Regions from separate parts of the Leclercia adecarboxylata genome, predicted to be linked through region 3. Evidence: predicted binding sites of a transcription regulator. Region 3 holds the regulator's gene; each other region holds the start of a gene.
The links. Region 3 encodes PurR, which represses purine synthesis genes. Its sites were predicted from a motif close to CANGCAAACGTTTGCNTG; they were not measured.
Positions count from the first base shown of each region.

Region 1: the regulator PurR is predicted to act here: its motif matches at 2,591-2,608, upstream of purH (bifunctional phosphoribosylaminoimidazolecarboxamide formyltransferase/IMP cyclohydrolase).
Region 2: the regulator PurR is predicted to act here: its motif matches at 2,270-2,287, upstream of carA (glutamine-hydrolyzing carbamoyl-phosphate synthase small subunit).

Region 1 is NZ_CP040889.1:2,301,105-2,305,339, forward strand. It holds gene purD (phosphoribosylamine--glycine ligase) at 1-878, opposite strand, end outside; gene purH (bifunctional phosphoribosylaminoimidazolecarboxamide formyltransferase/IMP cyclohydrolase) at 894-2,483, opposite strand; rRNA gene FHN83_RS12830 (16S ribosomal RNA) at 3,044-4,235, shown strand, end outside.
Region 2 is NZ_CP040889.1:2,813,059-2,817,293, reverse strand. It holds gene carB (carbamoyl-phosphate synthase large subunit) at 1-883, opposite strand, end outside; gene carA (glutamine-hydrolyzing carbamoyl-phosphate synthase small subunit) at 902-2,050, opposite strand; gene dapB (4-hydroxy-tetrahydrodipicolinate reductase) at 2,505-3,326, opposite strand; gene FHN83_RS15260 (LacI family DNA-binding transcriptional regulator) at 3,459-4,235, opposite strand, start outside.
Region 3 is NZ_CP040889.1:4,148,983-4,153,217, forward strand. It holds gene punC (purine nucleoside transporter PunC) at 1-392, opposite strand, end outside; gene punR (DNA-binding transcriptional activator PunR) at 508-1,431, shown strand; gene purR (HTH-type transcriptional repressor PurR) at 1,437-2,462, opposite strand; gene cydH (cytochrome bd-I accessory subunit CydH) at 2,758-2,847, shown strand; gene FHN83_RS21550 (MFS transporter) at 3,012-4,178, shown strand; gene sodB (superoxide dismutase [Fe]) at 4,217-4,235, opposite strand, start outside.

The DNA.
Region 1 (4,235 bases), 1.8 Mb from region 3:
TCGCCAAAGCGGCAGTTGAACTCGATAACCTTAGGGTTGCCCTGTTTGTCGATCATCAGGCCCGCGTACAGGAAGCCGGTGTAGGTGTTACCTTCCGCAGCCATTCCTTTCACGGTTGGCCAGATGATGCGATCCATGGTGCGCTGGTGTACTTCGTCGGTGACCACCGGAGCAGGGGAGTATGCGCCCATGCCGCCGGTATTCGGGCCGGTATCGGCATCGCCGACGCGCTTATGATCCTGACTGGTGGCCATCGGCAGGACGTGCTCGCCGTCGACCATGACGATAAAGCTCGCCTCTTCCCCGTCGAGGAACTCTTCGATCACGATACGGTGGCCCGCATCGCCAAAAGCGTTCCCTGCCAGCATGTCCTGGACAGCGGCTTCTGCTTCTTCGAGAGTCATCGCCACGATAACGCCTTTACCGGCGGCCAGGCCGTCGGCCTTGATCACAATCGGCGCGCCTTTTTCACGTAAGTAAGCCAGCGCTGGCTCCACTTCGGTGAAGTTCTGGTATTCCGCGGTCGGAATGTTATGACGCGCCAGGAAATCTTTGGTGAAGGCCTTCGAGCCCTCGAGCTGCGCGGCGCCTTCGGTCGGCCCGAAGATGGTCAGGCCCGCCGCGCGGAACGCGTCAACCACGCCAATCACCAGCGGCGCTTCCGGGCCGACGATGGTCAGGTCGATTTTCTCGTTCCGGGCGAAGTTCAGCAGCGCCGGGATATCGGTTACGCCGATAGCCACGTTCTGCAGGGCAGGCTCGAGAGCCGTACCGGCGTTACCCGGCGCCACAAAGACGGTTTTTACCTGCGGAGACTGCGCCGCTTTCCACGCCAGGGCGTGCTCACGCCCGCCGTTACCAATCACTAATACTTTCATTCTCTGCTCCGGAAATTAATGGCGGAAATGACGCATGTCGGTGAAGATCATCGCGATGCCGTGTTCATCAGCGGCAGCAATCACTTCGTCATCACGGATAGAGCCGCCAGGCTGGATCACACAGGTGATACCCACAGCGGCAGCCGCGTCGATGCCGTCACGGAACGGGAAGAAGGCGTCAGAGGCCATAGCAGACCCTTTCACTTCCAGACCTTCATCGCCCGCTTTAATACCGGCGATTTTCGCGGAGTAGACGCGGCTCATCTGGCCTGCGCCTATGCCGATAGTCATGTTCTCTTTGGCATATACGATGGCGTTGGATTTCACGAACTTAGCCACTTTCCAGCAGAACAGCGCATCACGCAGCTCCTGCTCGCTCGGCTGACGCTTAGTAACCACGCGCAGGTCGGCTTCTGTCACCATACCCAGGTCACGATCCTGAACCAGCAGACCGCCGTTCACACGCTTGAAGTCCAGGCCCGGAACGCGTTCCGCCCACTGACCGCAAACCAGTACGCGCACGTTCTGTTTTGCCGCAGTGATTTTCAGCGCTTCTTCGGTGGCAGAAGGGGCGATGATCACTTCAACGAACTGGCGGGAGATGATCGCCTGGGCGGTTTCGGCATCCAGCTCGCGGTTAAAGGCAATAATGCCGCCAAACGCAGAGGTCGGGTCGGTTTTATAAGCGCGATCGTAAGCATCCAGAATAGAGGTGCTTACCGCCACGCCGCATGGGTTTGCATGCTTAACGATAACGCATGCTGGCTCGCTGAACTCTTTCACGCACTCCAGCGCCGCGTCGGTGTCAGCGATGTTGTTATAGGAGAGCGCCTTGCCCTGAACCTGCTGTGCCGTGGCAACGGAGGCTTCTTTTACCTCTTCTTCTATATAGAAGGCTGCCTGCTGGTGGCTGTTCTCACCGTAGCGCATATCCTGCTTCTTGATGAAGTTCAGGTTTAAGGTGCGGGAGAAGCGGCCGGAAGGTTCGTTGCTTTCGCCGTGATAGGCAGGTACCAGGCTACCGAAGTAGTTGGCGATCATGCTGTCGTACGCGGCGGTATGTTCGAAGGCCTTAATGGCGAGGTCGAAACGGGTCCCGAGATCCAGCGAACCTTCGTTGGCATCCATCTCTTTAATAATGGCATCGTAGTCACTGCTCTTTACGACGATGGCGACATCTTTATGGTTCTTCGCCGCGGAGCGCACCATGGTTGGGCCGCCGATATCGATGTTCTCTACCGCATCTTCCAGAGAGCAGCCTTCACGGGCAACGGTCTGGGCGAACGGATAAAGGTTAACAACGACCATGTCGATCGGCGCGATCCCATGTTGCTCCATAATTCCGTCGTCCTGACCGCGACGACCCAGAATGCCGCCGTGAACTTTCGGGTGCAGGGTTTTGACGCGTCCATCCATCATTTCCGGGAAACCGGTGTAATCGGACACTTCGGTTACCGGCAGGCCTTTATCTGCTAACAGGCGAGCAGTGCCACCCGTAGACAGCAGCTCTACGCCACGTGCAGAAAGTGCCTGAGCGAATTCGACGATACCGGCTTTATCAGAAACACTGAGCAGAGCGCGGCGGACTGGACGACGTTGTTGCATGGTAAATCCCCTGGATTTGACGATTACAGAGAGCGTTAGGTGAATTTTCCTCATAAAAACTCAACTAACACACCTGGCGGGGTCGCTTTATTAAGCGCGAGCATTTTAACGAAAACGTTTGCGCAACGCTCGCACATTTTCACTTTTTCGTCGCATTGTGGATAAGTCTGTGTGTAAACAGGTATAAGGCGGGGTTTTGCTGGGGAATGCAGCAGTCAGTCATTTTTCTGTCATTTAAGGGTTGCGGCCTGAAGAGAACTCCCTATAATGCGCCTCCATCGACACGGCGGATGTGAATCACTTCACACAAACAGCCGGGCCGGTTGAGGAGAAAAGCGTGAAATAATCGCTTGACTCTGAAAGAGGAAGGCGTAATATACGCCACCTCGCAACGGTGAGCGAAAGCCGCGTTGCACTGCTCTTTAACAATTTATCAGACAATCTGTGTGGGCACTCAAAGTGACATGGATTCTTAATGTCTCCGGACAATAAATGAATACCAAGTCTCTGAGTGAACATACGTAATTCATTACGAAGTTTAATTCATGAGCATCAAACTTAAATTGAAGAGTTTGATCATGGCTCAGATTGAACGCTGGCGGCAGGCCTAACACATGCAAGTCGAACGGTAGCACAGAAGAGCTTGCTCTTCGGGTGACGAGTGGCGGACGGGTGAGTAATGTCTGGGAAACTGCCTGATGGAGGGGGATAACTACTGGAAACGGTAGCTAATACCGCATAACGTCGCAAGACCAAAGAGGGGACCTTCGGGCCTCTTGCCATCAGATGTGCCCAGATGGGATTAGCTAGTAGGTGGGGTAACGGCTCACCTAGGCGACGATCCCTAGCTGGTCTGAGAGGATGACCAGCCACACTGGAACTGAGACACGGTCCAGACTCCTACGGGAGGCAGCAGTGGGGAATATTGCACAATGGGCGCAAGCCTGATGCAGCCATGCCGCGTGTATGAAGAAGGCCTTCGGGTTGTAAAGTACTTTCAGCGAGGAGGAAGGTGTTGAGGTTAATAACCTCAGCAATTGACGTTACTCGCAGAAGAAGCACCGGCTAACTCCGTGCCAGCAGCCGCGGTAATACGGAGGGTGCAAGCGTTAATCGGAATTACTGGGCGTAAAGCGCACGCAGGCGGTCTGTCAAGTCGGATGTGAAATCCCCGGGCTCAACCTGGGAACTGCATTCGAAACTGGCAGGCTAGAGTCTTGTAGAGGGGGGTAGAATTCCAGGTGTAGCGGTGAAATGCGTAGAGATCTGGAGGAATACCGGTGGCGAAGGCGGCCCCCTGGACAAAGACTGACGCTCAGGTGCGAAAGCGTGGGGAGCAAACAGGATTAGATACCCTGGTAGTCCACGCCGTAAACGATGTCGACTTGGAGGTTGTGCCCTTGAGGCGTGGCTTCCGGAGCTAACGCGTTAAGTCGACCGCCTGGGGAGTACGGCCGCAAGGTTAAAACTCAAATGAATTGACGGGGGCCCGCACAAGCGGTGGAGCATGTGGTTTAATTCGATGCAACGCGAAGAACCTTACCTACTCTTGACATCCAGAGAACTTAGCAGAGATGCTTTGGTGCCTTCGGGAACTCTGAGACAGGTGCTGCATGGCTGTCGTCAGCTCGTGTTGTGAAATGTTGGGTTAAGTCCCGCAACGAGCGCAACCCTTATCCTTTGTTGCCAGCGGTTAGGCCGGGAACTCAAAGGAGACTGCCAGTGATAAACTGGAGGAAGGTGGGGATGACG
Region 2 (4,235 bases), 1.3 Mb from region 3:
GACGACCGTTTTTCGGGTTAACCGAGAACTGAACGTTAGAGCCGCCGGTTTCGACGCCAATCTCACGCAGTACCGCCATCGAGGCGTTACGCATGATTTGGTACTCTTTGTCGGTCAGGGTCTGGGCCGGTGCCACGGTGATGGAATCACCGGTGTGAATCCCCATGGCGTCGAAGTTTTCGATGGAGCAGACGATGATGCAGTTGTCGTTTTTATCACGCACCACTTCCATCTCGTACTCTTTCCAGCCGATCAGCGATTCGTCAATCAGCAGTTCGTTGGTTGGAGAGAGGTCCAGACCACGGGCGCAAATCTCTTCGAACTCTTCACGGTTGTACGCGATACCGCCGCCGGTGCCGCCCATGGTGAAGCTAGGACGGATGATGCACGGATAACCCACGTCAGCGGCAACCGCCAGCGCTTCTTCCATATTGTGTGCGATACCGGAGCGCGCTGTGTCGAGGCCGATTTTTTTCATCGCCACGTCGAAACGGCGGCGGTCTTCTGCTTTATCAATCGCATCGGCAGTGGCGCCAATCATGGTCACGCCGAACTCGGCCAGCACGCCCTGACGCTCCAGCTCCAGCGCGCAGTTCAGCGCCGTCTGGCCGCCCATGGTCGGCAGCACCGCATCCGGACGCTCTTTTTCGATGATTTTGCGCACGACTTCCCAGTGAATTGGCTCGATGTAGGTGGCATCAGCCATTTCCGGGTCGGTCATGATGGTGGCCGGGTTGGAGTTCACCAGGATAACGCGGTAGCCCTCTTCGCGCAGCGCTTTACACGCCTGTGCGCCAGAGTAGTCGAATTCACAGGCCTGGCCGATAACAATCGGGCCAGCGCCAAGGATCAGGATGCTTTTTATGTCTGTACGTTTTGGCATTGTCTTCTCGGCTCCTGATTATTTAGCGGTCTTACGGTATTGCTCGATAAGTTCGATGAAGTGATCGAACAGCGGCGCGGCATCGTGCGGGCCTGGGCTTGCCTCCGGGTGACCCTGGAAGCTGAACGCCGGTTTGTCGGTACGATGGATGCCCTGCAGGGTGCCATCGAACAGCGACTTGTGCGTAACGCGCAGGTTGGCAGGCATGGAGGCTTCATCGACGGCAAAACCGTGGTTCTGCGCGGTAATCATCACCGTGTTGTTGTCGATATCTTTCACCGGGTGGTTACCACCGTGGTGACCGAACTTCATCTTCACGGTTTTCGCACCGCTCGCCAGCGCCAGCAGCTGATGGCCGAGACAGATGCCGAACACCGGAATGTCGGTTTCAAGGAAGGTCTTGATCGCGTCGATAGCATAGTCGCACGGTGCCGGGTCGCCCGGGCCGTTAGAGAGGAAGATCCCGTCCGGATTCATCTTCAGCACTTCATCTGCCGGGGTTTTAGCCGGCACAACGGTCAGGCGGCAGCCGCGGTCAACCAGCATACGCAGGATGTTGCGCTTGGCGCCGTAGTCGTAGGCCACCACGTGGAACGGCAGCTCGTCTTCTTTTTTCGCTTCCGGCAGTTCGTCTGCCAGCGTCCAGCTACCCTGCGTCCAGCTGTAGGATTCAGCTGTGGTCACTTCTTTTGCCAGATCCATGCCGTTCAGACCCGGGAAGGCTTTGGCTTTTTCTTGCGCCAGGGCCGCGTCCAGGTTGTCGCCAGCGATGATGCAGCCGTTCTGGGCACCTTTTTCACGCAGCAGACGCGTCAGTTTACGGGTATCGATATCGGCAATCGCCACGATGTTATGGCGCTTCAGGTAGGAAGAGAGGTCTTCAGTATTGCGGTAGTTGCTGGCAATCAGCGGCAGGTCACGAATGATCAGACCTTGTGCATGTACCTGGGAGGACTCTTCATCAGCGGCGTTAGAGCCGACATTACCGATATGGGGATAAGTTAAAGTGACGATTTGGCGGGAATAGGAAGGATCAGTGAGGATTTCTTGATAACCGGTCATTGAAGTATTGAAAACGACTTCCCCAACCGCCGAACCTGTTGCCCCAATGGCCCGACCGATAAACTGGGTTCCGTCTTCCAGAACCAATAGCGCTGACTTAATCAAAACACCCTCCAGAGAATATTCACTCACTTTATTTGCATATTAATTCATAACCACAGTCTGAATCAATGCAAATCTGCTGCCAGTGGATTTTCGGCAAACGGCGGCATTCTGGAGATTTACCCGGGAGAAGTCAACTTAAAAAGTGGGTTTTGTTTGTGGTTTTCGTGTCACTGACCGGGCGGAGGATTATTAATGGCTAAAAAGATCAACTAAATCACTCAGGAAAACGCTTGCGAGACGAGTTTGTTGTTAAAACATCTGACCCGGCCTGAAAAAGTGGACCACTTGGTCAAAATTCACAATATTGAAACAAAAAATCATGGTATAAGTTATTTTTTATCGCGTTTAGAATAAAAAAAACCTCAAACTTGTAAAATTAAAGGGCAATAATTTATTGCCCTCTGCAATCAAGTAATTAAGACTGCAATAACCACATCACGAAGGGTAACTATGATTATAAATTGTTGAGATCGAGCACATCTCGCATGTCATAAAGACCATCTTTTTTGCCTTTCAACCACATTGCAGAACGAACAGCCCCATTTGCAAAAGTCATGCGACTGGATGCCTTATGGGTAATTTCAACGCGCTCACCGATGTCGGCAAACATGGCGGTATGTTCACCAACAATGTCGCCGGCACGCACGGTGGCAAAACCAATGGTGCCAGGAACGCGTTCACCGGTATGCCCTTCGCGGGTATAGACGGCACACTCTTTCAGATCTTTATCCATCGCCTGGGCAATCGCCTCGCCCATCGCCAGCGCGGTGCCGGACGGCGCATCCACTTTATAGCGGTGGTGAGCTTCAACGATCTCGATGTCGGTGTAATCCCCCATTACCTTCGCCGCTTTCTCCAGCAGCTTGAGCATCACGTTCACGCCCACACTGAAGTTGGCTGCAAACACGACAGGGATCGCTTTTGCCGCATCCTGAATGGCCTGCTTACCGGCATCATCGAAACCGGTAGTACCAATAACCATGCCTTTGCCGTGCTGACGACAAAACGCCAGGTGGTGCAGCGTGCCTTCCGGGCGAGTGAAGTCGATGAAGACATCGAAGTCGTCTTTAACCGCCTCAAGGCTGCTCTGTACGGTGACGCCTGACTTGCCTGCGCCCGCCAGTTCGCCAGCATCGGCACCCAACAGCGAGGAGCCTTCACGCTCCAGCGCCGCGCCAAGCGTGACGCCATCCATCTGCAATGTCGCCTGAATTAACTGGCGGCCCATACGACCACCCGCGCCGGCAATGGCGACACGGATCTGTGCATCATGCATAGTTATTCTCTTACGTTAAAATGATGTAAACCGTTTTCAGATTAACCAGCCTTCGCAAAGGCCGCCACAGAAAACGCCAATAATTAGAATTTAATGATAAACAGGGATAGATATCAGTTAAAGACATGATCGTCAGCGAAAACCGCATGATTCCCGCACCACCAGCGCAGGCGGCAGGATGATCCGTTTGGCGGGTTCGTCATTGCCCTGGATGCGGCTGTACAGCAGCTCCCCCGCCTTGCGGCCAATCTCCTTTGCCGCCACCGACACGGTGGTCAATGCCGGCTGGACCAGAGCCGCTTCGGTAATGTCATCGAAGCCGATCAGCGCAAAATCACGCCCCGGTTCGCGGCCCATCTTGCGTAAACTTTGCATCACCCCCAGCGCCACAATATCCTGGTAGCAAATTGCAGCGCTGATTTCTGGATTATCAAGGAGTAACGCCTCCGCCACGCGCGCGCCATCGCTCTGGCTGGCCTGCGACGTCCTGATGCATGCAGGATTCGGCGTCACGCCGAATTCCAGCAGCTTGCTGGTAAAACCACCGATACGCTGCGCCCGCGAACCCGAGTTCTGGCTCCCCCCGATAAACGCAATATGCCGATGGCCCATTCTGAGCAGATGCTCTGTCGCCATCTGCGTGCCCAGGAAGTTGTCCGTTCCGACAAAATCAAAATCCGGATCCTTCAGCGGGCGCACAACCATGATAGCCGGAATGTTGCGCCGCTTTAGCCCATCAAAAAATGCCTGGGGCGTTTCGCGGGCCGCACACAGCACCATCCCTCCCACGTTATTGCGCATCAGCGAATCGACAAATTTTTGCTGTCGCTCTGCGGACTCCTCGCTGTTGGCCAGAAAAAGCAGCAGCTCATGGCGTTCCATTTCATGGCTTAGCCCTGCGGTCATCTC
Region 3 (4,235 bases):
ATCCGGTTGGTCCGCGTCGCCGGGTAGTAGTCCGTCACCAGCGCCTGCCAGGTGACCGCCGCCGCGCAGACGCCTACCGCCTGGATAAAGCGCAGCACCAGCAGCCAGGTGGCATCGCGTACCCACAGCATGCCCAGACAGCCCAGCGCGAAGATGGCTAAACCGGTCAGCAGAACCGGCTTACGCCCGAAGCGGTCGGACATCGGTCCCCACAGCAGCTGCGCGAAAGCAAAGCCCGCAAGGAAGAGGCTCAGGCTGGCGCTGATGGCGGCCGCCGGGGTTTGCAGATCTTCCTGCATGATCGAGAAGGCAGGCAGATACATATCGGTGGCGAGGAAGCCCAGTACGCTCAGGCCGCCAAGCCAGACTAAAAATCCTTTCCTGGGTTGCATTGTTTTATTGTCCTTATGGGTGCAGGTTTAGGTAGCCGCTGAGTGTAGGCAGTGCAATCCCGCTTGTGAAACGCTAATATTTGGCGGTTGCATTCAAATTTTTTGCAGGCAGAAAATGTGGTCTGAATATTCCCTTGAAGTGGTGGACGCCGTGGCGCGTAACGGCAGTTTCAGCGGCGCGGCCCAGGAGCTGCACCGCGTTCCCTCGGCGATCAGCTATACGGTGCGTCAGCTTGAGGAGTGGCTGGCGGTGCCGCTGTTTGAACGGCGCCATCGCGACGTGGAGCTCACCCCGGCCGGCATGTGGTTTCTGAAGGAGGGGCGCTCTGTTATCAAAAAAATGCAGATCACCCGCGAACAGTGCCAGCAGATCGCCAACGGCTGGCGCGGGCACATCTCCATTGCGGTGGACAACATCGTTCGCCCCGAGCGCACCCGCCAGATGATTGTCGATTTTTACCGTCACTTCTCTGACGTCGAGCTGCGGGTCTCCCAGGAGGTCTTTAACGGCGTGTGGGATGCGCTGGCGGACGGCAGGGTGGAGATGGCCATCGGCGCGACCCAGGCGATCCCGGTGGGGGGACGCTACGCTTTTCGCGATATGGGCATGCTGAGCTGGATCTGCGTGGTGGCGAGCCATCATCCGCTGGCCGCGCTTCCCGACCCGCTCAGCGATGATACCCTGCGCAACTGGCCGTCGCTGGTGCGGGAAGACACCTCCCGCTCGCTGCCAAAACGCATCACCTGGCTGCTGGACAACCAGCGGCGGATCGTCACCCCGGACTGGGAGTCGGCGGCAACCTGCCTCTCGGCCGGACTGTGCGTGGGGATGGTGCCGGTGCATTTTGCCCGCCCGTGGATCGACAGCGGCAAATGGGTGGAACTGACGCTGGAGAACCCGTTCCCGGATGCGGCCTGCTGCCTGACCTGGCAACAAAACGATATGTCACCGGCGCTGGCGTGGCTGCTGGATTATCTGGGGGACAGTGAAACGATGAACAGGGAGTGGCTGCGGGAGCCAGAGGTGCTGGCTCCCTGAGGGGATCAACGGCGGTAGTCGCGGAACGGGCCATCGGCGACGGAGCGGCGTTCGATCAAACGCGGATGCACTTCAATGGACTGCGACTCTTCGCGCTTGTTGACGATACGGTCGAGCAGCATGTTGAAGGCCGTCTCCCCCAGCGAATCTTTTGGCTGGTGGATAGTGGTCAGCGCCGGGGTGAAGAACCGGGCGTTGCGCACGTTATCATAGCCGATCAGCGAAACGTCCTGCGGCACGCGCAGACCCATTTCATCGGCGGCGCACAGGGCGCCCATCGCCATAATGTCGCCGCCGCAGAAAATAGCGGTCGGACGCGGGCTCTGGGAGAGGATCTGCTGCATGGCGCGATAGCCGGACTCTGGCTCAAAGTCGCCCTGCACGATCCAGTTTTCCGGCACCGTGATTAACGCTTCTTCCATCGCTTTCATAAAACCGGCCAGACGCCCGGCACCGGTATTGCGCTCCAGCGCCCCCGGAATAACGCCGATGTCGCGGTGACCGCGTTCAATCAGATAACGTCCGGCCATATAGCCGCCTTCAAAGGCGTTATCGATCACCGAGTCGGTGAAGTCGGCTTTCGCTTCGCCCCAGTCCATCACCACCATCGGAATATTGCGATACTCTTCCAGCATCGTCAGCAGGGGCTCCGGATATTCGGAGCACATCACCAGCAGGCCGTCGACACGCTTTTGCGCCATCATTGACAGGTAGGCCCGCTGCTTCTCGAGGCTGTTCCAGGCGTTGCCGAGGATCAGGGTATAGCCTTTCTGGAAGCAGTTTTTCTCTACCGCTTCAATAATTTCTGCGAAGTAGGGGGCTTCGCTGCTGGTCGCCAGCAGGCCGATCGATTTGGTGTGATTCACCTTCAGACTGCGGGCCACGGCGCTGGGAGAGTAGTGCAGCTCTTTGATCGCTGCCCAGACGTTGTTACGCGTCTCTTCCGCCACAAAGCGGGTTTTGTTAATAACATGTGATACGGTTGTAGTGGAAACGTTTGCGCGTTTCGCTACGTCTTTAATTGTTGCCATCAGATGTCACTCCAGACCATATCTAAGCTCCTGAAAAACCAATAGGTAAACGTTTGCCTTCACTCGCCCTAATTGCGCAATTTGAATTGCGGTACGCCGGGAAAACGACACAGGACGTCAGGAGGGGGTCAATGGCCGGTACGCTAATAAATTTAGCGTGGAATTTTGTCTGATCTTGACCAAAAGGGGAAGAGTAAAAATGGATATCAACCTAATTCCCGCAAGATTTTTACCCTGAACTGTGCAAAAATGAGCAAGCTCACTCTTCATGGGGTGATTAAAAGGAGAAAAATTGATGAGTACCGATCTTAAGTTTTCGCTGGTTACCACCATTATTGTTCTGGGTCTGATCGTAGCAAGCGGTCTGACTGCTGCGCTGCACTGATCCTCGCGAGGGAGTCACCGCTCCCTCGTCTCCCTTCCTTTATTGTTACGCTCCCTGCAAAAATCTTTTGCCAAATTGTTAACTTCTCATTTTTTGTGATTGATGTCATGCTTTCGCCTTCATTGTTCTGTGTCGCCTGACGACACGGTGTCTGGAGTTGAAGTATGAGAATCAATTTTCCGCTGCTGGCCCTGGCCATTGGTGCGTTTGGTATCGGCACCACCGAGTTTTCCCCGATGGGGCTGTTACCGGTGATTGCCCGGGGTGTGGATGTTTCTATTCCCGCGGCAGGCATGCTGATCAGCGCCTACGCCATCGGCGTGATGGTGGGGGCGCCGCTGATGACCCTGCTGCTGTCGCACCGCGGTCGCCGTAACGCGCTGATCTTCCTGATGGCGATCTTTACCGTCGGTAACGTTCTCTCGGCGCTCTCCCCGGATTACACCACCCTGCTGCTGTCGCGCATTCTGACCAGCCTCAACCACGGCGCCTTCTTTGGCCTCGGGTCTGTGGTGGCCGCAAGCGTGGTGCCGAAGCACAAACAGGCCAGCGCCGTGGCAACCATGTTTATGGGGCTGACCATCGCCAACATCGGCGGCGTCCCTGCCGCGACCTGGATGGGCGAAGCGATCGGCTGGCGCATGTCATTCCTCGCAACCGCGCTGCTCGGCGTGGTCTCGATGATCGCACTGTTCTTCTCTCTGCCAGCGGGCGGGGCGGGCGAAAAGCCGGAAGTGCGCAAAGAGCTGGCGGTGCTGATGCGCCCGCAGGTGCTCTCGGCCTTGCTGACTACCGTGCTCGGTGCCGGGGCGATGTTTACGCTCTACACCTACATTGCACCGGTCCTGCATGACATTAACAACGCCACGCCTGCCTTTGTCACCGCGATGCTGGTGCTGATTGGCGTCGGTTTCTCGCTTGGCAACTTCCTCGGCGGCAAGCTGGCGGACCGCTCCGTGAGCGGCACCCTGAAGGGGTTTTTACTGCTGCTGATCGTCATCATGCTGGCGATCCCGTGGCTGGCGCGTAACGAAGTGGGCGCGGCATTTGCGATGGTGGTGTGGGGAATGGCGACCTTTGCGGTAGTACCACCGCTGCAGATGCGCGTGATGCGTGTAGCGAGCGATGCGCCGGGGTTATCCTCTTCCGTGAATATCGGGGCGTTTAACCTCGGGAATGCGCTGGGGGCGGCGGCCGGTGGGGCGGTGATCTCGGGCGGACTGGGTTACAGCTTCGTTCCGGTGATGGGGGCCATCATTGCGGCGCTGGGGCTTCTGCTGGTGCTGACTGCTGACAGAAAACAACCTGATCCGGTGTGTGCTACCGAATAAAACAGAAAAGCAGAAGGCCGGGCCTTCTGCTTTTTTTGTTACGCCGCGAAGTTCTTC